Regions from separate parts of the Hydrogenophaga sp. R2 genome, predicted to be linked through region 3. Evidence: predicted binding sites of a transcription regulator. Region 3 holds the regulator's gene; each other region holds the start of a gene.
What was found. The regulator sigma-54, encoded in region 3, starts transcription at its own class of promoters, with help from an activator protein. The targets are predictions, from matches to a motif close to TGGCANGNAANCTGCTTT.

Region 1 (7,845 bases), 320 kb from region 3:
GGCCCATGGCCAGGCCGGCGAAGGCCCCCATCTCGTCGCTCACCTGAAACGCCCGCGCGGTGCCGATGCCGTGCGCCGCCGTGCCCAGCGCAAAGCCGCGCACCGTGGGATCGTGGATGCGCATGGCATTGAACAGGCTGCGCGCACTGGCCGCGCCGATGATGCCGGTGGCCGCCACCAGCACCGCGGTCAGCGACGGGATGCCGCCGATCTTCTCGGCAATGCCCATGGCCACCGGCGAGGTGACCGACTTGGGCGCCAGCGAGGCCAGCGTGGCACGCGAAGCCCCCAGCGCCCAGCCCACCAGCACCGCCGTCACGGCGGCCGCCACCGAGCCGGCCACCAGCGCGCCCAGCAGCGGCAGCCACAGGCGCTTGAGCCGGGGCAGCTGCTCGAACAGCGGCACCGCCAGCGCCACCGTGGCCGGGCCCAGCAGGAAATGCACGAACTGCGCGCCCTGGAAATAGGTGGCGTACGGCGTGCCGGTGAGCCACAGCAGCGTGGCCAGCACCACCACCGCGATGGCCACCGGATTGGCCAGCGGGTTGAAGCCGGCGCGCTGGTAGATCAGGAAGGCCCCGTGGTAGACCAGCAGCGTGAGCGCCAGCCCCAGCAGCGGCGTGGTCGACAGATAGACCCACACATCGGCCAGGCCGCCGGGCAGGGCGAGGGCGGGCAGCGGGCTCATGGTGCAGGGTCCCCGGCCGGTGGGTCGGTGCGGTCCAGCCGCTTCATGAGCCACACCATGGTCCAGGCCGACACCGCCATGCACACCAGCGTGCTGGCCACCAGCGCCACGCCGATGGCCAGGGCCTCGTCACCCAGGCGCTGCAGGTGCTGCATCACGCCCACGGCGGCCGGCACGAACAACAGCGAGAGGTGCTGCAGCAGCCCCTGCACCGTGGGCTTGATCGCGGTGATCGTGGTCGGGCGCAGCACCAGCACCGTGAGCAGCAGGGCCAGGCCCACCACCGGCCCGGGCACCGGCAGCCCGAGCGACATGACCACCACCTCGCCCACGAGCTGGAACACGAGCAGGGTGGCCAGCGCCGGGATCATGGTGCCGCGTCAGGCCAGGGCTTCGTCCAGCAGCTCGACCCAGTGGCGCACCGGGGTTTCGGTGCCGCTCTGCAGATGGGTGATGCAGCCGATGTTGGCGCTGGCGATGACGGCCGGTTTCAGGTCGTTCAGGTGGCCGAGCTTGCGGTCGCGCAGGGTGTAGGCGATGTCGGGGTTGAGCACCGAGTAGGTGCCGGCCGAGCCGCAGCACAGGTGGGCCTCGTTGCGGGCCACGGCCACGGTGAAGCCGAGCTCGCCCAGCTGCTGCTCCACGCCGCCCTTGAGCTTCTGGCCGTGCTGCAGCGTGCAGGGCGGGTGGAAGCCGATGACGCGGTCGGCGGCCGGGCGCTTGACGCGGTCGCGCAGCGCCGGCACCAGCGTGGGCAGCAGCTCGGACAGGTCGCGGGTGAGTTCGCTGATGCGCGCCGCCTTGGCGGCGTAGGCCGGGTCGTCCTGCAGGATGTGGCCGTATTCCTTGACCGTCACACCGCAGCCCGATGCGTTCATGACGATGGCCTCCACACCCTGTTCGATGTGCGGCCACCAGGCGTCGATGTTGGCGCGCATCTGGGCGCGGGCACCGTCCTGGTCGTTCAGGTGGAACTTGACCGCGCCGCAGCAGCCGGCCTCGGGGGCGATCACGGTCTGGATGCCGGCGGCGTCCAGCACGCGGGCGGTGGCGGCATTGATGTTGGGCGCCATGGCCGGCTGCACGCAGCCGCCCAGCATGAGCACGCGGCGGGCGTGGGTGGCGGTGGGCCACCGGCCGGCCGGCCGGGGAGCGGGCACCTTGGCCTTGAGCGATTCGGGCAGCAGGCCACGCACCGCCTGGCCCAGCTTCATGGCCGGGCCGAACAGCGGCGAAGGCAGGCCCTCCTTGAGCAGCCAGCGCGCCGCGCGTTCACCGGCCGGGCGCTCGACCTTCTCGTCCACGATGGCGCGGCCGATGTCCACCAGATGGCCGTAGTCCACGCCGCTGGGGCAGGTGGTCTCGCAGTTGCGGCAGGTCAGGCAGCGGTCCAGGTGCTGCTGGGTCTTGCGGGTGGGCTCGGCGCCTTCGAGCACCTGCTTGATCAGGTAGATGCGGCCGCGCGGGCCGTCCAGCTCGTCGCCCAGCAACTGGTAGGTGGGGCAGGTGGCGGTGCAGAAGCCGCAGTGCACGCACTTGCGCAGGATCGCTTCGGCGGCCTGGCCGTCGGCGCGCTGCGCGAATTCGGGAGAGAGGTGGGTTTGCATGGTGGGGCTCAGGCGGCGGCAAAGATGCCGGCGGGATCGAACTCGGCGCGCAGCCGGGCCTGGATGGCGGCAATGGCGGGTTCGGCCAGGTCCTCGCGAGCCACACCGGCCGCACCGCTGGCCGGTGCACGGAACAGGCTGGCATGGCCGCCAGCCGCGCGCGCTGCCGAGCGGATGGCGGCAGCCTGGTCCACCGGGGCCCAGCACCAGCGCTGGGCGCCCTGCCACTCCACCATCACCGGCGCGGGCAGGTCCAGCACCGGGGCGGTCTGCGGCACCGACACGCGCCACAGGCCGTGGGCCGGCGACGGGGCAGTGAAGAAGGGCAGCGTCTGTTCGCGGCAAGCGGTCCAGTCGGCGCGGGCCTGGGCATCGGCGATGCGCTGGCCGCTGACCTCGCGGGTCATGCGGGCGATGGCCGCGTCCACCGCTGCCACCGCACCGCGCAGGCGCACGAACAGCAGCTCGGGCGCGCCGGGTGCCGTGTCGTCACGCACCCAGCAGGACGCGTTCAGCGGCAGCGGCTGGCCGCCCCAGCGGTGCAGCTGTTCCAGCGCATCATGCTGGGCCAGCGGAAACACCAGGGTGGCCTCGGCCGGCGCCACCGGCAGCACCTTGAGGCTGACCTCGGCGATCACGCCGAGCTGACCCCGGCTGCCGGCCAGGGCGCGGCTCAGGTCGTAGCCGGCCACGTTCTTCATGACCTGTCCGCCGAAGGTGAGCAGCTCGCCCTTGCCGTTGATGAGGCGCACGCCCAGCACATAGTCGCGCGCGCCGCCCACCGTGGCCCGGGCCGGGCCGGCCAGACCGGCCGCCACCGCACCGCCCACCGTGGCACCGGGGCCGAAGTGCGGCGGCTCGAAGGCCAGCGACTGCCCGGCCGCTGCCAGCACCGATTCCAGCTCGGCCAGCGGCGTGCCCGCCTTGACCGTGACCACCAGCTCCGACGGCTCGTGGCTGATGATGCCGGCGTACCCGGTGGTGCTAAGCACCTCGCCAGGGACGGGCTCGGACAGAAAAGCCTTGGTGCCACCGCCCTGCAGGCGCAGCACGTTGCGGTCGGCGGCGGCGGCGCGGATGCGCTCGATCAGCTCGCCCGGATGGTCGGGGGGGGTGGACAACATGCCGGGCATGGTAGCGGGCACCACCCCGGCCGGCCTTGAATTTTTTGCACGCGGGGCTGCAAATCAGCGGGCATAGCCCAGGCAGGCCCCCGCGTCCGGCCGGCCCCGGCACCCGCGGATGAGGCGGCGTTCGCGCTCGCTGGCGGTCTCGCCGGACTCGGACTTCACAACGCTCACCCGGGCGGGCTTCTTCTTGTGGGCCGGCTTGTCGGTGTCGGCCGCAGCGGCAGCACACAGCGTGGCGGACACGGCCAGCGCGGTGGCCAGCAGACAGGTGATGGAACGGGAAGGCATGCAGCGTCTCCTGGGGCAGGCGGCCAAGCTGACCGCCGCCACATGCTAGGCAGCCCACAAAGACGAAACCCGCTGGCGGTATCGCCACGCGGGTTTCGGGAATCGCTGCCGGGTCGGGCCGGAACCCGACCGCAGGGGATCAGCGGTTGTAGGCGGTCTCGCCGTGCGAGGAGATGTCCAGGCCTTCGCGCTCGGCCTCTTCGGTTACGCGCAGACCCACCACCATGTCGACGATCTTGTAGCAGATGAAGGCCACCACCGACGACCACACCATGGTGATCACCACGCCTTCGGCCTGCACGATCAGCTGGCTGCCGATGCTGTAGCCGTCGGCCTTGACGCCACCCAGGGAAGCGGCCGAGAACACGCCGGTCAGCAGGGCGCCCACGATGCCACCCACGCCGTGCACGCCGAACACGTCCAGCGAGTCGTCGGCACCCAGCATCTTCTTCAGGCCGGTCACGCCCCACAGGCACAGGAAGCCGGAGATCAGGCCGATGATGATGGCTCCCATGGGGCCCACGGTGCCGCAGGCCGGGGTGATGGCCACCAGGCCGGCCACGGCGCCGGAGGCAGCGCCCAGCATGGAAGCCTTGCCTTTGCCCAGGGCTTCACCGATGCACCAGGCCAGCACGGCGGCGGCGGTGGCGACCAGGGTGTTGATGAAGGCGAGCGTGGTGCCTCCGTTGGCTTCCAGGTTGGAGCCGGCGTTGAAGCCGAACCAGCCCACCCACAGCAGCGAGGCGCCCACCATGGTCAGGGTCAGGCTGTGCGGGGCCATGGCTTCCTTGCCGTAGCCGATGCGCTTGCCGATCAGGTAGGCACCCACCAGGCCGGCCATGGCGGCGTTGATGTGCACCACGGTGCCGCCGGCGAAGTCCAGCGCGCCCTTGCCGAACAGGTAGCCACCGGCACCCCACACCATGTGGGCGATCGGCAGGTAGCTGAAGGTGAACCACAGGGCGGAGAACAGCAGCACGGCCGAGAACTTGATGCGCTCGGCGAACGAGCCCACGATCAGTGCGCAGGTGATGCCGGCGAAGGTGGCCTGGAAGGCGATGAAGATGTACTCGGGGATCATCACGCCGGGCGTGAAGGTCGCGGCCAGCGATTCCGGCGTCACGCCCAGCAGGAACACCTTGCTGAGGTTGCCGATGATCAGGCCCTCGCCGCCGAAGGCCAGGCTGTAGCCGTAGACGGCCCACAGCACCGAGATCAGCGAGAACACCACCATGACCTGCATCAGCACCGACAGCATGTTCTTGCTGCGGACCAGGCCGCCGTAGAACAGGGCCAGGCCGGGGATGACCATCATGATGACCAGCACGGTGGCGATCATCATCCAGGTCACGTCACCCTTGTCGACGGTCTCTTTGGGGGCTTCAGGAGCGGCCGGGGCAGCGGCTTCGGCAGCAGCCGGTGCGGCAGCGGCGGCGGGTGCCGGGGCTTCGGCCGCAGGGGCTGCGGCAGGTGCGGTGGCCGCCGGCGCATCGGCGGCCGGGGCGGCGGTCTGGGCAATGGCGCTCAGACCACCGAATGCCAGGCCCGCGCCCAGCAGGAGGGAAGCGATGAGTTTTTTCATGTCGGTCTTCTTTCGGGTTCGAGGGCGGGAATCAGAGCGCTTCCTTGCCGGTCTCGCCGGTGCGGATGCGGATCACCTGTTCGAGGTTGGTGACGAAGATCTTTCCGTCGCCAATCTTTCCGGTGCGGGCGGCACCTTCGATGGCTTCGATCACGCGGTCGACCAGTTCGTCGGCCACGGCTGCCTCGACCTTGACCTTGGGCAGGAAGTCCACCACGTACTCGGCACCGCGGTACAGCTCGGTGTGGCCCTTCTGGCGACCGAAGCCCTTGACCTCGGTCACGGTGATGCCCTGCACGCCCATGCCGGACAGTGCCTCGCGCACCTCGTCCAGCTTGAACGGTTTGATGATGGCTGAAACCATTTTCATGCTGTGTTTCCTCTTGGGTTCTGGAGGGTGCCGTCCCGGGGGTTGCGGCGCCGCATGTTGCTGAGTGCTCCGCGGGAACTCCACGGGCGCTGATCAATCGCCGGAGCACCTAAGCACGGACCGTGCCAGCCGCAGCCAACCGTAACGCCGCTTCCATACTCGTGTGGATGCACCGGCAGAACCGGCACCCACAAGTCCAGCATGCGCCATGCACCGGTGTTGCAGCGCATGTCTGCTCGAACGCACCACAATCGGGCACAACAAGCCACTAGGCACTCGAACTACGATGGATTGCCGCACCAAAAGCGGGAATAAGCGTGCTGTGCTTTTTGCTCTTGGTGCGCAGCCACGCGATCGTGAGGATGCGAACGCGGCATGAGAGCCAGCACAGTTTCAAGCCGCCTCCTATCACTGCGATGCGGCGCCTCCACACTCGTCGTTGCAAATGCGTTCGCCCCGAGAGTTCCGAAGGCCTCAGGCTGCCCAAGCACGCATAGGAGCGCTGCTGCGCTCGATCAGCATTACCCTAAACCCGGCATGCGCGTATTACGTGCCGTGGCCGACTTGCGCAGACAGCGAGAAGTCACGGCCGCCGAGGTGGCCGTGACGATGTACCGTGTGGGAGGGCTTACTTCAGAGGGACCAGTTGGCCCTGGTCATTGACCCGGACCACTTTGCCACTGGTCCAGGCCGGCTGGGCAGCGGTCTCGAACGGGCGGATGCTGCCGTCCTTCATCTTGACCTGGGTCACCCATACGGTCTTGCTGGTGAGCTTCTTCTGGGCCTCGTTGCCCAGGTAGCCGCCGCCCACGGCACCACCGACGGTGGCCAGCGTCTTGCCGGTGCCGCCGCCCACCTGGTTGCCCAGCAGGCCGCCGATGACCGCGCCGCCGACGATGCCCATGGCACCGCCTTCGCCTTCACGCTTCTCGGCCTGCACCGACTGCACGATGCCGCAGGTGGGGCACAGGGACGAGAGCTTGGGCTGCTGGGCCAGGGCCGGCAGGGCGAGCAGCCCCGCGAGGGCAATGGCGGCGAATCGGATGTGCTTCATGGTGGTCTCCTCCTGAAAAATCCGGGATCGCCAGCTTACAGGTTGGGCGCCAGCCAGCGCTGCAATTCGTCCTGCGCCACGGCGCTGCGCTGCGCCAGATCGGCCAGCTGGTCGGGGCCGATGCGGCCCACGTTGAAATAGGTGCTCTCCGGGTGGGCCAGGTAGAAGCCGCTCACGCTGGCAGCCGGCGTCATGGCCAGGCTGTCGGTCAGGCCCATGCCGATCTCTTCGGCCTGCAGCAGGTCGAACAGGCCGCGCTTGACGGTGTGGTCCGGGCAGGCCGGGTAGCCCGGTGCCGGGCGGATGCCCCGGTACTTCTCGGCAATCAGCTCTTCGGTGGACAGGGCTTCATCGGCCGCATAGCCCCAGAAGTCGGTGCGCACACGGTGGTGCAGGTACTCGGCCATGGCCTCGGCGAGCCGGTCGGCCAGGGCCTTGAACAGGATGGCGGAGTAGTCGTCGTGGTCGTCGAGGAACTGCTTTTCCTTCTTCTCCACGCCCAGGCCGGCGGTCACGGCGAACACGCCCACATAGTCCCTGGCCACGCCGTGCGGCGCCACGAAGTCGGCCAAGCAGCGGCTGGGGCGCATGAGGCCGTCGATCTCCTGCTTCTCGGTCTGCTGGCGCAGGCCGTGCCAGATGAGCACCGGCTGCTCGCGCGACTCGTCGGCGTAGAGCGCAATGTCGTCGTGGTTGATCTGGTTGGCCGGGTACAGGCCCACCACCGCACTGGCGCTGAGCCAACGGCCGTCGATCAGGCGCTGCAGCATGCGCTTGCCGTCGCTGAACACGCGGCGGGCTTCCTCTCCCACCACCTCGTCCTTGAGGATCTCGGGGAAGGGGCCGGCCAGGTCCCAGGTCTGGAAGAACGGGCCCCAGTCGATGAAGCGCGAGAGCTCGGCCAGGTCCACATTGCGAATGACCCGGCGGCCGATGAACTTGGGCACCGGTGGCTGGTAGGCGCTCCAGTCCACCGGCGTGGCGTTGGCGCGGGCCTGGGCCAGCGTCCACAGCGGCGTCTGCTTCTTGGAAGCGTGCTGCTGGCGCACCCGGTCGTAGTCGGCGCGGATCTCGGCGATGTAGGCCGCCGCCTGTTCCGACAGCAGCCCCTGCGCCACGCTCACGC
Region 2 (7,845 bases), on a different contig from region 3:
CTTCGAGATCGCGGTGGAAACCAACGGCACCCTGCCGGTGCCCGAGGGCATCGACTGGATCTGCGTGAGCCCCAAGGCCGGTGCCGACTGGGTGCAGCGGCGCGGCCACGAACTCAAGCTGGTGTACCCGCAGCCCGGGCTGATGCCCGAGGCGGTGGACGCCATGACCGACCTGCACTTCGACCACTGGCTGCTGCAGCCCATGGACGGCCTGCTGCGCCAGCAGAACACCCGCCGCGCCATCGACCTGTGCCAGGCCCGCCCGCGCTGGCGCCTGTCCCTGCAGACCCACAAGATCCTGGACATCCCATGAGCACGAGCCCGCAACCCGCCGTGGCGCTGCACGAACTCTCGCAGCGCTTCTACTTTGAATCCGCCCACACCCTGCGCCGCACCATCGAGGCCGAAGGCAGCCGCCGTGTCCACGGCCACACCTACGAGGCCGAAGTGACGGTGCGCGGCACGCCGGATGCCGGCGGCATGGTGATCGACCTGGCCTACCTGCGCCGCACCATCGCCACCCTGCGCGAGAAGCTGGACCATCACTTCCTCGACGAGGTGGAAGGCATCGGCATTCCCACGCTGGAAAACCTCTGCAGCTACATCCGCCGCGAACTCGAGCCGCAGGTGCCCGGCCTGTGTGCGGTGAGCGTGTGGCGCCAGGCCAGCGGCGACCGCTGCGCGCTGCGCTGGTGAACCTCCGAGGAATCGAACCCATGCAACTCGCCACCTGGAACGTCAACTCCCTCTCCGTCCGCCTGCCGCAGGTGCTGGACTGGCTCGCCGCCCACCCGGTGGACGTGCTGGCGCTGCAGGAACTCAAGCTCACCGACGACAAGTTCCCGGCCCAGGCCTTTGCCGACGCCGGTTACCAGGCCCAGTGGTTCGGCCAGAAGACCTACAACGGCGTGGCCCTGATCAGCCGCGCACCGGCCGCCGACGTGGTGAAGAACATCCCCGGCTTCCCGGACGAGCAGTCGCGGGTGCTGTGCGCCACCATCGACGGCGTGCGGGTGATCGGCGCCTACTTCCCCAACGGCCAGGCGCCGGGCAGCGACAAGTTCGCCTACAAGATGGCCTGGCTGACCGCGCTGCGCGAATGGGTGAAGGCCGAGATGGCCGCGCACCCGCAGCTGGTGCTCATGGGCGACTACAACATCACCTTCGACGACGCCGATGTGTGGGACCCGGACGGCCTGCGCGAGACCATCCACTGCACCACGGAAGAGCGCGCCCACCTGCAGGCCCTGATCGGCCTGGGCCTGCACGATGCGCACCGCCTGTTCGAGCAGCCCCCCAAGAGCTTCAGCTGGTGGGACTACCGCATGCTGGGCTTCCAGAAGAACCGGGGGCTGCGCATCGACCACATCCTGATCACCGATGCGCTCAAGGCCCGCGCCACGGCCTGCACCATCGACCGCGCCCCGCGCAAGAACACCCAGCCCAGCGACCACGCGCCGGTGGTGCTCACGCTGGGCTGAGGCTCACTCCAGGTCCAGTTCCTGGATCTTGCGGGTGATGGTGTTGCGGCCGATGCCCAGCTTGTGGGCGGCCTCGATGCGACGGCCGCGCGTGTTGGCCAGCGCGGTCTGGATCAGGCGGGTCTCGAAGCGGCGGGTCAGCACATCCCACACGTCGGTGCGGCCGGTCTCCAGCAGCGCCAGGGCCTCGGCCTGCAGGCCCTGCTCCCAGGTGATGCCGCCGACGTCCGGGGCCGTCGAACCATTGAGGGTCGACGGCGCAACGGTCAGGGGCGCAGCCGCCGTGCCGGCGACGGCCGTCGGGGCGATGCCGGCCACGGGCGACGGCAGCGCAGCCCCCACCGGGTCGTCGGCGCCGGTCTGCGCCGTGGCCACACTGCCCAGCACCTCCGGCGGCAGGTCCTTGACCTCGATCACCTGGGCCGGCGCCATCACGGTGAGCCAGTGGCACAGGTTCTCCAGCTGGCGCACGTTGCCGGGAAAGTCGAAATTGCCCAGCAGCTTGATCGCCGGCTCGGAAATGCGCTTGGGCTCCACACCCAGCTGACGCGCACTCTGCTGCAGGAAGAAGCGGGTGAGCATGGGCACGTCCTCGCGCCGCTCGCGCAGCGCCGGCAGGCGCAGGCGGATCACGTTGAGGCGGTGGAACAGGTCCTCGCGGAACACGCCTTCCTTGACGCGCTGCTCCAGGTTCTGGTGCGTGGCCGCGATCACGCGCACATTGGCGCGCACCGCGCTGTGGCCACCCACGCGGTAGAAGTGCCCGTCGGACAGCACCCGCAGCAAGCGGGTCTGCAGATCGAACGGCATGTCGCCGATTTCGTCCAGGAAGAGCGTGCCGCCGTCGGCCTGCTCGAAGCGGCCACGGCGCATGGTCTGGGCACCGGTGAAGGCGCCCCGTTCGTGGCCGAACAGCTCGCTTTCCAGCAGGTCCTTCGGAATGGCGGCGGTGTTGATGGCCACGAAGGGGCCATTGGCGCGCGGCGAATGCTTGTGCAGGGCGCGGGCCACCAGTTCCTTGCCGGAGCCCGACTCGCCGGTGATCAGCACCGTGACCTGGCTCTGCGAGAGCCGGCCGATGGCGCGGAACACGTCCTGCATGGCGGGCGCCTGGCCCAGCATCTCGGGCACGGCACTCATGCGCTCCTCGGCCACCTCCTCGCGCTGGCTTTCCTCCACCGCGCGGCGGATCAGCTCCACGGCCTTGGGCAGGTCGAAGGGCTTGGGCAGGTATTCGAAGGCACCACCCTGGAAGGCGCTGACGGCGCTGTCCAGGTCGGAGAAGGCGGTCATGATGATCACCGGCAGGCCCGGCAGACGCTCCTTGACCTTCTCCAGCAGTTCCAGACCGGAGCCCCCCGGCATGCGGATGTCGCTCACCAGGATCTGCGGTCCCTCGGCGTCGGGGGTGTCGGTCAGGGCCCGCAGCACGTCCTGCGGGTGGGTGAAGCTGCGGGTGGGCAGGTTCTCGCGCAGCAGCGCTTTTTCGAGCACGAAGCGGATCGATTGGTCGTCATCCACTATCCAGATCGGCTTCATGTGTCGGTGGTCCTTTGCGGGCGCTTGTGTGATGTGTCCTAGGGCAGCGGGATCAGGATCTTGAAGTCCGTGTGTCCCGGTGTGCTCTCGCACTCGATCAGGCCATGGTGTTGCTGCACGAAGGTTTGCGCCAGCGTCAGCCCCAGGCCGGACCCTCCATCGCGCCCCGATACCAGGGGAAAGAAGATGCGGTCCTTGATCGAGTCCGGCACGCCGGGCCCGTTGTCCATCACATGCAATTCCAGTGCCAGCCGGTAGCGCTGCTTGCCGAAAGTCACCTGCCGTCCCACCCGGGTGCGGAAGGTGATGCGTGCATCACCGGCCGCAATGCGTTCGGACAGGGCCTGCGCCGCGTTGTGGGCGATGTTGAGCACCGCCTGGATGAGCTGCTCTCGGTCGCCGCGGAACTCGGGGATGGAGATGTCGTAGTCGCGCACCACCTTGAGGCCGCGCGGGAACTCGGCCAGGATCAGCGAGCGCACCCGTTCGCACACCTCGTGGATGTTCACGTCGCCCACCACATGCGGGCGGCGGTGCGGCGCCAGCAGCCGGTCCACCAGCGACTGCAGGCGGTCGGCCTCGTGGATGATGACCTGGGTGTATTCGATCAGCTCCTTGGAATCCAGCTCCATCTGCAGCAGCTGGGCTGCGCCGCGGATGCCCCCCAGCGGGTTCTTGATCTCGTGGGCCAGGTTGCGGATGAGCTCCTTGTTGGCCTGGGCCTGGTCGATCAGCCGCTCCTCCCGCTCCTGGCGGGTCTGCTGCTCCAGCGGCAGCAGCTCCACCACCACCTCGGTCGAGTTCTCGGTCTGGGCCACCACCACGTGCACCGGCAAGGGGTCGTGGGCGGCGCGGCGCAGGAAGGCGTCGTAACGCAGGGCCGCGAATTCGTTGCCCCGGGCGCCTGAGAGCGCGTTGTCCAGCAGCAGGGGGTCGGTGAAGCAGTCCTGCATGCGCGCGCCGGTGATGCTGCGGCGCGACATGCCCAGCGCGTCCTCCAGCGCTGCATTGGCGTACAGCACATGGCCCTGCAGGTCGACCACCGCCACCAGGGTGGCCAGCAGGTCCAGCGACTGGAATCGGCCGGCGACGCCCGAGGCGCCGGGAGCGGCAGCGGCGCTCACCGTCCGCCCGGCTGGCCGCCCAGGCGACCCAGCTCACGCTGCAGGCCGGCCACATCGGCCTCGGCCCGGGTCACGGCGGCCTTGAGCTCGGCCACGCGGTCCAGGTAGCGCTGGTGGTTGCGGCCTTCGATGCCCTGCTTCTCGGGCTCGCCGTTGGCATAGGCCGCGCGGGCTTCGGCCAGACGTGCCTCGGCACGGCGCAGCTCCCCTTCGAGGATGGCACGGGCATCGCTGTCGCGGGCGCGCTGCGAGGCGCTGTCGATGCGTTCGCCGCCGCTGCGCTCGGACGCGCCGCTGCCGCTGCTGCCGGCGGGGCGGTTGGGGGTGGCGGCCGGGCGGGGGCCTTCGATCACGGTGATGTTGCCGCCATCGATCACGGTGCAGTTGCGGGACTTGGCCACCGCCGCGTTGTTGGTGTATTCGTTGCCGCAGCGGTAGATGCGGTCCTGGGCCATGGCGGGCAGCAGGCCGAAGGTGCCCAGCAGGGTCAGGCTGGCCAGGCGGCCGGGGGAGAGGAACAGGTTCTGGGCAGGCACGGTGGCGGCTCCATGGGGTCTGACGTCAGGTCGGGCAGTATGACCGAATCGATCGGGCAAAGTGCCCTGTGCACCAGCGAAGCGGAAGGTCTGGCCGGACGTCAGGCAAAAAAAAGGACGGCCGAAGCCGTCCTTTCTGTCCGACCCGAGGATCAGAGCGAGTAGTACATGTCGTACTCGACCGGGTGCGGAGCCATGCGGAAGCGGGTGACTTCCTGCATCTTCAGTTCGATGTAGGCGTCCAGCATGGAGTCGGTGAACACGCCGCCCTTGGTCAGGAAGGCACGGTCCTTGTCCAGGTACTCCAGGGCCTGGTCCAGGCTGTGGCAGACGGTGGGGACCAGCTTGTCCTCTTCCGGGGGCAGGTGGTAGAGGTCCTTGGTGGCGGCCTCGCCCGGGTGGATCTTGTTCTCCACGCCGTCCAGACCGGCCATCATCAGGGCCGAGAAGCACAGGTACGGGTTGGCCGAGGGATCCGGGAAACGGGCCTCGATGCGGCGACCCTTGGGGTTGGCCACGTACGGGATGCGGATGGAAGCCGAGCGGTTGCGGGCCGAGTAGGCCAGCTTCACCGGGGCTTCGAAGCCGGGCACCAGGCGCTTGTAGCTGTTGGTGCCGGGGTTGGTGATGGCGTTCAGGGCACGGGCGTGCTTGATGATGCCGCCGATGTAGTACAGGGCGAACTCGCTCAGGCCGGCATAGCCGTCGCCAGCGAACAGGTTCTTGCCATCTTTCCAGATCGACTGGTGCACGTGCATGCCGGAGCCGTTGTCGCCGGCGTAGGGCTTGGGCATGAAGGTGGCGGTCTTGCCGTAGGCATTGGCCACGTTCCAGACCACATACTTCAGGACCTGGGTCCAGTCGGCGCGCTCCACCAGGGTGGAGAACTTGGTGCCGATCTCGTTCTGGCCGGCGCCGGCCACTTCGTGGTGGAACACCTCGACCGGGATGCCCAGCGATTCGAGGATCAGCACCATCTCGGCGCGCATGTCCTGGGTGCTGTCGACCGGGGGCACCGGGAAGTAGCCGCCCTTGGTGGTGGGACGGTGGCCGCGGTTGCCGCCTTCGAGCTGCTTGCCGCTGTTCCAGGGGGCTTCGTATTCGTCGATGGCGAACATCACGTTGCCGGGCTCGTTGCTCCAGCGCACGCCGTCGAAGATGAAGAATTCGGGCTCCGGTCCGAAGTAGGCGGTGTCACCCAGGCCGGAGGCCTTCAGGTAGGCCTCGGCGCGCTTGGCGATCGAGCGCGGGTCGCGGTCGTAGGCCTTGCCGTCGCTGGGCTCGACCACGTCGCACTGCAGGAACAGGGTGGTCTCTTCGAAGAAGGGGTCGATGTTGGCGGTGCTCGGGTCGGGCATGAGCTGCATGTCCGAGGCTTCGATGCCTTTCCAGCCGGCGATGGACGAACCGTCGAAGGCATGGCCCGAGGTGAACTTGTCTTCGCCGAAGGCGGAGATCGGCACGGTCACGTGCTGTTCCTTGCCACGGGTGTCGGTGAAGCGGAAGTCAACGAACTTGACTTCGTTGTCTTTCACCATCTGCATCACGTCTGCGACGGTCTTGGCCATCAAATGCTCCTGTACGGGTTGGAAGGGAAAAATCGGTACGGCCTTGGGATAGCAGCTTTCATGCCACCGCAACCGTCAATCAGGCGGCGTGCACCGTTCGGGCAACACAGGCACCAGCACGGGATTATCCCCCAGGGCCGCAGCCCCAGGGCGCTGCGAACGGGGCATCAAGGCCCGGTGAATGCACCTTGTTGGTGCAAAATGGATGCCTTAATTTGGTGCAACCGCTTTTCGCACCATTTCGGGGCCCAGATGGGCACCCGCTTCGCGCAGACCGGCCTGCAGCGCCAGGTAGGCCGCCTCCACCGCCGCCGCCGCGCCCTTGACGCCCAGCTCGATGTGCCGCCCCCACTGCGGGTGGTCCACGCTGGGCAGGCTGAACACCTTGACCGCATGGTCGGCCTCGATGCGCTCCATCAGCGGCGTGAGTGCGGCCTCCATGGCGCCCATGACGATCACCGACTTCTCCAGCCCGGCATCGGTGGTGTGCAGATGGGGGTACAGCTCGTCCAGCACCCACTCGATCATGGGCCAGGCCATGACCGGGAAACCCGGCACGAAGTGCACCGTGCCGCCGCCGGGGCCGTCCAGGCTGAAGCCGGGGATCTTGTTGTAGGGGTTGGGAATGATGCGTGCGCCGGTGGGGAACACGCCCATGTTGTAGCGGTGCACGTTGTCGGGCCGGGCGGGATCGAAGGGCACGCCCTGCTCGGCCGCGATGTCGCGCATGCGGGACTCGATCAGGTCGCGCGCCTGCGGGTGCAACTCCAGTTCGCGGCCGAGTGCAGCGCCGGCGCACTGGCGGGTGTGGTCGTCGGGCGTGGCCCCGATGCCGCCGCACGAGAACACGGTGTCGCCGCTCTGGAACGCCTGGGCCAGCGCCGCCGTGATGCGCTGGCGGTCGTCGCCCACCAGCTGGCACCAGGCCAGCGACAGGCCACGCGCCTGCAGCAGCTGGATGACCTGGGTCATGTGTTTGTCCTGGCGTTTGCCGGACAGGATTTCGTCGCCAATGATGATCAGGCCGAAAGAAGACATGGGTTGAAAGGGGAAACGGTCAGAGCGGGGGCGGCAGGGGGGGCGGTTCGGACGCGGACGCGGGGGCGGCAGCGGGGGCATCGACCACCTCCACCGGCGCCACGATGGGCTCCTGGCGCAGCCGCTCCAGCGCCGCCAGGCAATAGTGGGCAAACCACAGCGACGCAAACGCGAACACCAGCGTGTAGACCCAGATGGCAATGGGCACCAGCAGCGGGGCCAGCGCGATGAACATGGCACCCGACGCCCACAGCAGGCTGGGCGCGGCGCCCACGTAGCCGCTGAGCACGCCCATGACCAGCAGCGAACTGCGGTGGCGGCGCATGAGGGTGCGGCGCTCTTCGGCGGTGGCGTGCTCGGACAGCGCGTCGTAGGTGAACACGCGGTAGGTGAGCCAGCCCCAGATCAGGGGCGGCAGGATCAGCACCAGCGGCGGAATGAACCAGGCCGGCACCGACAGCACCAGCGCCACCAGGGCCAGGGCGGTGGAGCCGGTGGACCACAGCACGCTGGCCAGCAGCGAGCCCCCCTGGCGGCGCTCCAGGGCACCGAAGCGGCG
Region 3 (7,845 bases):
CGGCCAGGGTTTCCTTCAGCGGGGCATCGCCCTTGTCCTCGCGCCAGCCGCGCTTGAACAACGGCTCGCCCGAGGTGTCGATGTAGAGCGTGACGGTGTCGGTGGTGAGGTGGGCATACAGGCGCACATCGGGCCAGGTGGTGTCCACGCTCGGGCGTTCGCCCCGCTTGGCACGAAAGCGGTCGCACACCGCGTCCTTGATCTTCAGCGCCGCGAAGTTCAGGCTGGTCAGCGGGCTGTGCTGCGCCGTGATTTCGACCTTGATGGTCTGCTTCGGCGTGAACCAGATCTCCCAGGCCACCTCGGACGCCGCGTTGTACAGGTCCTGTTCGCTGCGGTAGCCGCCATGCCAGAGCCGCACCAGCACCCGCTGGGCCAGCCGGCTGTGCAGGTTGAGCTGCAGCGCATCGCGCCACGAGGCCTGCAGCGACACACCGGCCCGCGCCTTGTAGACGCGCTCGGCGCCGGTGATGCGCTGCACCTCGTCGGCCAGGAAGTCCTCCACGCCGGCGGCGCAGGGCAGAAAGAGATGCAGTTGGTTCACAGGGATTTGCGTAGGTTCGCCGGGGCGATGCGCAGCGCCTCGCGGTACTTGGCCACCGTGCGGCGGGCACATTCGATGCCCTGCTCGCGCAGCAGGTCGGAGAGCTGGTTGTCCGACAGCGGCTTGCCCGGCTCTTCGGACGCGATGAACTGCTTGAGCAGCGCCCGCACCGCCGTGCTGGACGCATTGCCGCCGGTCTCGGTGCCCAGGCTGGAGCCGAAGAAGTACTTGAGTTCGTAGGTGCCGAACGGCGTGGCCATGTACTTGGCGGTGGTCACGCGGCTGATGGTGGATTCGTGCAGGCCCAGTTCGTCGGCGATCTCGCGCAGCACCAGCGGGCGCATGGCGAGTTCGCCGTGCATGAAGAAGTTGCGCTGCCGCTCCACGATGGCGCTGGAGACCCGCAGGATGGTGTCGAAGCGCTGCTGGATGTTCTTGATGAACCAGCGCGCTTCCTGCAGCCGCTGCTGCATGCCGGCATGGCCGGCGTCACCGCCGCCGCGGTTCTGCCGCAGCGCTCCGGCGTACACATCGTGCACCCGCAGGCGCGGCATGACCTCCGGATTGAGCGACACCTTGAAGCCGCGCCCGGCGCGCTCGACGATCACGTCGGGCACCACCACGTTGCGCTCCACGTCCACAAAACGGCGGCCCGGCTTGGGTTCCAGGCGCGAGATGAGGGCGAGTGCCCCGCGCACGGTGTCGTCATCGGCGCCGGTGAGGGCGCACAGGCGCTTGATGTCGCGCTTGGCCATGAGCTCCAGCGGGTGCCCGACGATGGCCAGCGCGGCACGGGCCACCGGCGTGTTGCGCTGCTCCAGGATCTGCAGGCGCAGGCATTCGGCCAGGTTGCGGGCCCCCACGCCGGTGGGCTCCATGTGCTGCAGCCACTGCAGGGCAATGGCCAGGCGCTGGGTGGTGGCTTCCTGCAGGGCCAGGGCCGCATCGGCATTGACCGCCGTGTCGGTGCCTTCCAGGTGCATCAGGCCCAGAGCGAGCGAGGGCAGGTCTTCGTCCAGGTAGCCGTCGTCGTTGAGCGACTCGATCAGGTACACCAGCGCCCGCAGGTCTTCTTCGGAGATGCGCAGGCAGCGGGCCTGGTCGTGCAGAAACGCCTGCAGCGTGACCGGGATGCTGGCCAGGTCGGCGGCGCTGGCGGTGTCGTCGTCGCCGTCGTTGCGCTGGCGGGCCGGGGCATCACCGCCCCACTCGCTGTCGTCGGCCACGATGTCCACCGTGCCGTCGCCCTCCCAGCTTTCCTCCACCGGGGTGGCGCCGTCCAGGCGGGCTTCGAGATCGACCTCCGAGCTCTCGGTGCCCGCGTCGGTGCCCGGGCCGGCGGTGTCAGGCAGGCGGTCGGCGCCGGGCGCCAGCAAGGTGTCGGCGATCTGCTCACCGGCGCTCACCGGGGCGTCGGTCTGCTCGATGCCGAAGGCCTCGCGCTCTGCGGTGTCGTCGGAACGCTCCAGGAACGGGTTCTCGTCGAGCATCTGCTCGACCTCCTGCGCCATCTCCAGCGTGGAGAGCTGCAGCAGGCGGATGGACTGCTGCAGCTGGGGCGTGAGCGCCAGATGCTGCGAGACCCGGAGCGACAGTCCTTGCTTCATCGCGTGGGGGCCATCTTTACATCCGGAAGTGTTCGCCGAGGTAGACCCGGCGCACGTCCGCGTTCTCCACGATCTCGGCCGGCGTGCCGCTGGTCAGCACATGCCCGTCGTTGATGATGTAGGCCCGGTCGCAGATGCCCAGCGTCTCGCGCACGTTGTGGTCGGTGATCAGCACACCGATGCCGCGCGAGCGCAGGAAACCGATGATGCGCTGGATCTCGATGACGGCGATCGGGTCGATGCCGGCAAAGGGCTCGTCGAGCAGGATGAAGCGCGGGTTGGTGGCCAGCGCGCGGGCGATCTCGACCCGGCGGCGTTCACCGCCGGACAGCGCCGGGGCGGGCGAATCGCGCAGGTGGTCCACATGCAGCTCCTGCAGCAGGGCATCCAGCCGCTGCTCCACCACCGCCCTGGACAGGGGCCGGCCATCGTCGTCCTCCTGCAGCTCCAGCACGGCACGCACGTTGTCGGCCACCGACAGCTTGCGGAAGATGGAGGCTTCCTGCGGCAGGTAGCCCAGGCCCAGCCGCGCGCGGCGGTGGATGGGCTGGCGCTCGATGGACTGGCCGTCCAGCAGGATCTGCCCGCCATCGGACCGCAGCAGCCCCACCAGCATGTAGAACGAGGTGGTCTTGCCGGCGCCGTTGGGCCCCAGCAGGCCCACCACTTCGCCCTTGAACACGGCCAGGGACACATCCTTCACCACCAGCCGGCTGCCGTAGGACTTCTTGAGGCCCTTGGCCTCGAGCCGGCTGACCTGGGCATTGGCGGTCAAGGACGGCCTCCCTCGATCTGGCGGCTGGGTTGCAGCGTGGCGCCGTCGGCCGGCGGACGGGCAGCCGGCGCCTGACCGGCCGGAGCGGGTTTGGGGTTCGGGGTGAGCATGGCCCGCACGCGGCCGGACGGGTTGCCCGGACCGCGGGCCGCCTCGCCGCCGTCCACGGTGAACACGTCGGTGGTGTTGTTGTAGACGATGACGTTGCCCAGGGTCTCGTCGTTGAGCTGGGTGCCCTTGTAGCGGCGCATGACGGCGTCACCGGTGAACTTGACGGTGTCGGCGCGGCTGTCGTAATCGATGCGTTGGGCCTCGCCTTCGATGAATTCGTCCACGCCCTCGCGCTTCTGGCGGAAGAACGCCCGTTGACCGGTGGCCACGCCGAACTGGTTGCCGGCGGTGTCCTGCCGCACCTCCACCCGGGCACCGCGGATGACGATGGTGCCCTTGGTGATGATCACGTTGCCGGTGAAGACGCTGGTCTGGCGGGCGTCGTCGTAGCGCAGGGCGTCGGCCTCGGCATTCATGGGCTTGTCGCGGTCGGCTTTTTCGGCATGGGCCGTCGGCGCGCTGCACAGGGCCGCCAGCAGGCACCAGGCCGGCAGGCGGGACAAGCTCGAAAAGGGGAATGCAGGCATGGTCGTCCAGGGCACGAAACTTGCATGCATTGTAACGACGAGGCCCCGTCGAAACGGGGCCCCGCGAGAGAGAAAAAGGCAGGGCTTCAGGCCTTGCAAAAAAGGCAGGGCTTCAGGCCTTGCGGACCTCGGCGATCAGTGCGCTGGCCACCGTCAGGGTGCGGGGACCCTGGCCGCTGATGTAGTAGCGGCCGGCCACGCCCATGGCGGGCGTGCCTTCCACCGCATAGGCCTCCTGCAGCGAGGCGGCCTGCTGGGCCTTGGTGCCGATGGCGGCCGAGTTGAAGATCTCGGTGAACCGGGCGCGGTCCAGACCCTGCTTGACCACCCAGTCGGTGATGGGGCCGGCCGTGGTCAGCGGCAGGCGCTGGCCGTGGATGGCCTCGAACACCTTGGCGTGCAAGGCCTTGACCTGGTCCATGGCTTCCAGGGTGTAGTACAGGCGCTGCATGGGCACGAAGGCCGGGCTGAAGGCCACCGGGACGCGGCGCACCGTCACATAAGCGGGCTGGCGGGCGATCCACTCCTCGAAGGCGGGCTCGAAGTTGGCGCAGTGGATGCAGCTGTAGGCGAAGAACTCCACCACCTCGACCTGGCTGGGCGGCGCCTGCACAGGGGCCGGCTTGGCCAGGCGCTGGTAATCGGTGCCTTCCTTGGGCGCGACGCGCTGGGCGAAGGCCGGCAGGGCGGTTCCGGTCAGGGTGACGGCACCGGCGGCCAGGAGGGAACGGGAGAAATCACGGCGTTGCATGCGTTGGGGCTCCTGAAGGGAATGGCGTTTGGGCGGGGTTGGCCGGACAAAAGTTCCCGGGTGGCCGCTCGTCAGCGCTGGACGCGCACCAGGGCCGACTCCACCCCGTTCACATTGAGCTGCTCCTGGGTGAGTTCGGCCAGGGCTTTCTGGGTGAACGGACCGACGCGCACGCGGTACACGGTGCGGCCGTTCTGCTCGCGTTCGCTGACCTGGGCGTCGATGCCCATCATGGCCAGCTTGGCGCGCTGGGTCTCGGCGTCTTCGGGGGTGCGGAAGGCCCCGGCCTGCACGAAGTAGTTGAACGGGTCCAGACCGGGTGCGGCGGCCGCCGTGGGCGGGGTGGCGGCACCGGCGGCGGGCGCCTGACCGGTGCGCTGCTGCATCAGGTCGCCCAGCGGGTCGGCCGGGGTCTTGCCAGCGGCCGGGGCGGTGGCGGGCGCCGGCAGGGGCTTGCCGTCGGCGGGCGGGACCGACACCGTGCCGGCCGCCGTGTCGCCCGTGGCCGGTGCGGCCGGCGCAGGGGCTGCACCCGGCGTGCGGGTGGCCGCGGCGTTCGGGTTCCAGCCCTTGTTGCGCTCGGCTTCCTTGGCATCGGCGCCGGCATCGCGGGACAGGCCCCGGTCCACGAAGGGCACCGGCACCTTGGTCACATACACGGCCACGGCCAGCGCCGCGCCCAGGCCCACCAGGAGACCGGCCACGAAGCCGATGAGGGTGCCGCCCAGGGCATGGCGGGGACGGGAAACGGGAGTCTTCTTCATGGTGGGTGGGCCCTTACATCTTTTGCGGAGCACTCACGCCCAGCACAGCCAGGCCATTGTGCAATACCTGTGCGGTGGCCGCGACCAGGGCCAGGCGGGCCCGCTTGACGCCTTCGTCGTCCACCAGGATGCGCTCGGCGTCGTAGTAGCTGTGGTAAGCCGCTGCCAGCTCGCGCAGGTAGAAGGTGACGTCGTGCGGCGCAAAGTCGCGCGCGGCGTCGCTCAGCATGCCGGGGTAGCGGGCCAGCAGCAGCATGAGGGCCTGCGCCGCCGGCGTGTCCAGGGCCGAGAGGTCGGCGTCGCGCAGGGTGGCCACGTCGCCGCCCCAGCTGGCCAGCACCGAGCAGATGCGGGCGTGGGCGTACTGCACGTAGTACACCGGGTTGTCGTTGTTCTTCTGGACCGCCAGATCCACATCGAAGGTGTATTCGGTGTCGGGCTTGCGGCTGAGCAGGAAGAAGCGCACCGCGTCCTTGCTGGTCCACTCGATCAGGTCGCGCAGCGTGACGTAGCTGCCGGCGCGCTTGCTGATCTTGACCTCTTCACCGCCCCGCACCACGCGCACCATGGTGTGCAGCACATAGTCGGGGTAGCCCTGGGGAATGCCGACACCAGCAGCCTGCAGCCCGGCACGCACGCGGGCAATGGTGCCGTGGTGGTCGGTGCCCTGGATGTTGATGACCTTGGTGAAGCCGCGCTCCCACTTGGCGATGTGGTAGGCCACATCCGGCACGAAGTAGGTGAACGAGCCGTCGGACTTGCGCATGACGCGGTCCTTGTCGTCGCCGTAATCGGTGGACTTCAGCCACAGCGCGCCGTCCTGCTCGTAGGTCTTGCCGGCGGCCACCAGCTTGTTCACCGCCGCTTCCACCCGGCCGCTGGTGTACAGGCTCGACTCCAGGTAGTAGTGGTCGAACTTGACCTGGAAGGCCTGCAGGTCCAGGTCCTGCTCGTGGCGCAGGTAGGCCACGGCGAACTGGCGCATGCCGTCGAGGTCGTTCACGTCGCCGCTGGCGGTGAACTCGCGGTCGTCGGCCTTGACCGTCTTCTTCGCCAGAAAGTCGTTGGCGATGTCCTGGATGTAGTCGCCGTTGTAGGCAGCTTCGGGCCAGCCGGCATCGCCGGGCTTGAGGCCCTGCGCCCGCAGCTGGGTGCTGGTGGCCAGGGTGCCGATCTGCACGCCGGCGTCGTTGTAATAGAACTCCCGCCACACGTCCCAGCCCTGGGTGCTGTAGAGGTTGCAGATGGCATCGCCCAGGGCGGCCTGGCGGCCGTGGCCCACATGCAGCGGGCCGGTGGGGTTGGCCGAGACGAACTCCACCATGAGGCGCTGCCCGTTGGCGGGCTGGCTGCCGAAGGTGGTGCCGGCCTGCAGCACCTCGCGCACGATCTGCTGCTTGGCCTCGGGCTTGAGGCGGATGTTGATGAAGCCGGGGCCGGCGATCTCGATGTCGGCCACCCATTGCTGGTAGACCGGTTGCGCCAGCAGCGCCGTGCGCAGCGACTCGGCCACCGCACGCGGGTTGAGCTTGAGCGGCTTGGCCAGCTGCATGGCGGCGGTGACGGCGAAGTCGCCGTGGGCCGCCACCTTGGGCGATTCGAAGGCGGCGCGGGCGCCGGCACCGGGCGAGAGCCGCTCCAGTTCGGCCGACAGGCCGGCCAGCAGGTCGTTCTTGATGGTGAGCATAGGGGTCGGATTTTAGGCGGCGGCCCCCAGGTGCTCCCGGGCAGCGGCCTTCACCGCCGCCGTCAGGCGCTGGGCCGACGGCGGCTCGTGCGCCCAGTGCTGCCAGTACAGGGCCACGTCCACCGTGGCGCCGGGCAGCAGTTCCTGCAGTTCGGGGCGGTGCCGCAGGTTCTGCTCGGGCACCATGCCCCAGCCCAGGCCCAGGCCGATGGCGGTCTCGAAGGCATCCACCGCCGGCACGAAGTGGCGCGGGTAGTTCACGTCCTTCAGGCCGAAGTGCTGGGCCAGAAAGGCGTCCTGCAGCGCGTCCTTGCGGTTGAAGATGACGGCCGGGCAGGCCAGCAGCCGGTGCGCCGACACCGCGCCGCGCGGCGTGCGGCAGCGCTGCACCACCGCCGGCGCGGCCACGCAGCGGTAACGCATGACCCCCAGCGGCTCGGCCACGCAGCCCCGCATGGGTTCGGCCAGGGTGGTGACGCAGCCGATCACGTCGCCGCTCTTGAGCGCGTCGTGGGTGTGGTCCTGGTCGTCGATCAGCACCTCCAGCGTGAGCCGGTGGCGCATGAGCAGGGCGTTCACCCCCGGCAGGAACCAGCTGGCCACCGAGTCGGCATTGATGGCCACGCTCAGGTTCTGCCAGGCACCGCGCCCCGCCTCGGGCGCGCCCCGCAGGCCGGACAGCAGGTCGGCCTCCATCAGCCGCACCTGCCGCACATGGCCCAGCAAGGCCTGGCCGGCCGCCGTGGCATGCACCTTCCTGCCACGCACCAGCAGGCGCTGGCCCAGCGCGTCTTCCAGCGAACGGATGCGCAGCGAGATGGCCGCCACCGTGAGCGAGAGCTGGCGGGCGGCGGCGGCAAAGCTGCCGGTGTCGGCCACGGCGGCCAGGGCATCGAGTTGGCGGGCGTCGAGCATGAAGATCCCGGGGGAAACACCATCAAGAAAATCTTGATGGAATTGAAAAGAAGCTAATTCAGTTTAAACGTTTGTGGTTTGCCGGCACCATGCAGCCATGCCTGTGCACACAGGCCCCCTTTCCCGGATGTTTCCCATGGTCCTCACTGTCCCCACCTTCACCG

Region 1: a site for sigma-54 is predicted at 5,776-5,793, ahead of glnK (P-II family nitrogen regulator). Genes of this name have one in related genera too.
Region 2: a site for sigma-54 is predicted at 6,297-6,314, ahead of glnA (type I glutamate--ammonia ligase). Genes of this name have one in related genera too.

The regions. Positions count from the first base shown of each region.
Region 1 covers NZ_JBBHZN010000003.1:85,959-93,803, forward strand. The annotation lists gene WD026_RS11725 (LrgB family protein) at 1-688, opposite strand, end outside; gene WD026_RS11730 (CidA/LrgA family protein) at 685-1,059, opposite strand; gene glcF (glycolate oxidase subunit GlcF) at 1,069-2,295, opposite strand; gene glcE (glycolate oxidase subunit GlcE) at 2,304-3,428, opposite strand; gene WD026_RS11745 (hypothetical protein) at 3,483-3,713, opposite strand; gene WD026_RS11750 (ammonium transporter) at 3,853-5,295, opposite strand; gene glnK (P-II family nitrogen regulator) at 5,327-5,665, opposite strand; gene WD026_RS11760 (glycine zipper 2TM domain-containing protein) at 6,294-6,719, opposite strand; gene metH (methionine synthase) at 6,755-7,845, opposite strand, start outside.
Region 2 covers NZ_JBBHZN010000001.1:296,919-304,763, reverse strand. The annotation lists gene queE (7-carboxy-7-deazaguanine synthase) at 1-313, shown strand, start outside; gene WD026_RS01500 (6-carboxytetrahydropterin synthase) at 310-696, shown strand; gene xth (exodeoxyribonuclease III) at 717-1,481, shown strand; gene ntrC (nitrogen regulation protein NR(I)) at 1,485-3,020, opposite strand; gene glnL (nitrogen regulation protein NR(II)) at 3,059-4,144, opposite strand; gene WD026_RS01480 (hypothetical protein) at 4,141-4,599, opposite strand; gene glnA (type I glutamate--ammonia ligase) at 4,833-6,248, opposite strand; gene WD026_RS01470 (competence/damage-inducible protein A) at 6,459-7,286, opposite strand; gene WD026_RS01465 (EI24 domain-containing protein) at 7,306-7,845, opposite strand, start outside.
Region 3 covers NZ_JBBHZN010000003.1:409,839-417,683, reverse strand. The annotation lists gene WD026_RS13300 (THUMP domain-containing class I SAM-dependent RNA methyltransferase) at 1-544, opposite strand, end outside; gene rpoN (RNA polymerase factor sigma-54) at 541-2,151, opposite strand; gene lptB (LPS export ABC transporter ATP-binding protein) at 2,168-2,926, opposite strand; gene lptA (lipopolysaccharide transport periplasmic protein LptA) at 2,923-3,564, opposite strand; gene WD026_RS13280 (thiol:disulfide interchange protein DsbA/DsbL) at 3,677-4,315, opposite strand; gene WD026_RS13275 (SPOR domain-containing protein) at 4,387-5,079, opposite strand; gene argS (arginine--tRNA ligase) at 5,093-6,766, opposite strand; gene WD026_RS13265 (HTH-type transcriptional regulator ArgP) at 6,779-7,681, opposite strand; gene WD026_RS13260 (LysE/ArgO family amino acid transporter) at 7,818-7,845, shown strand, end outside.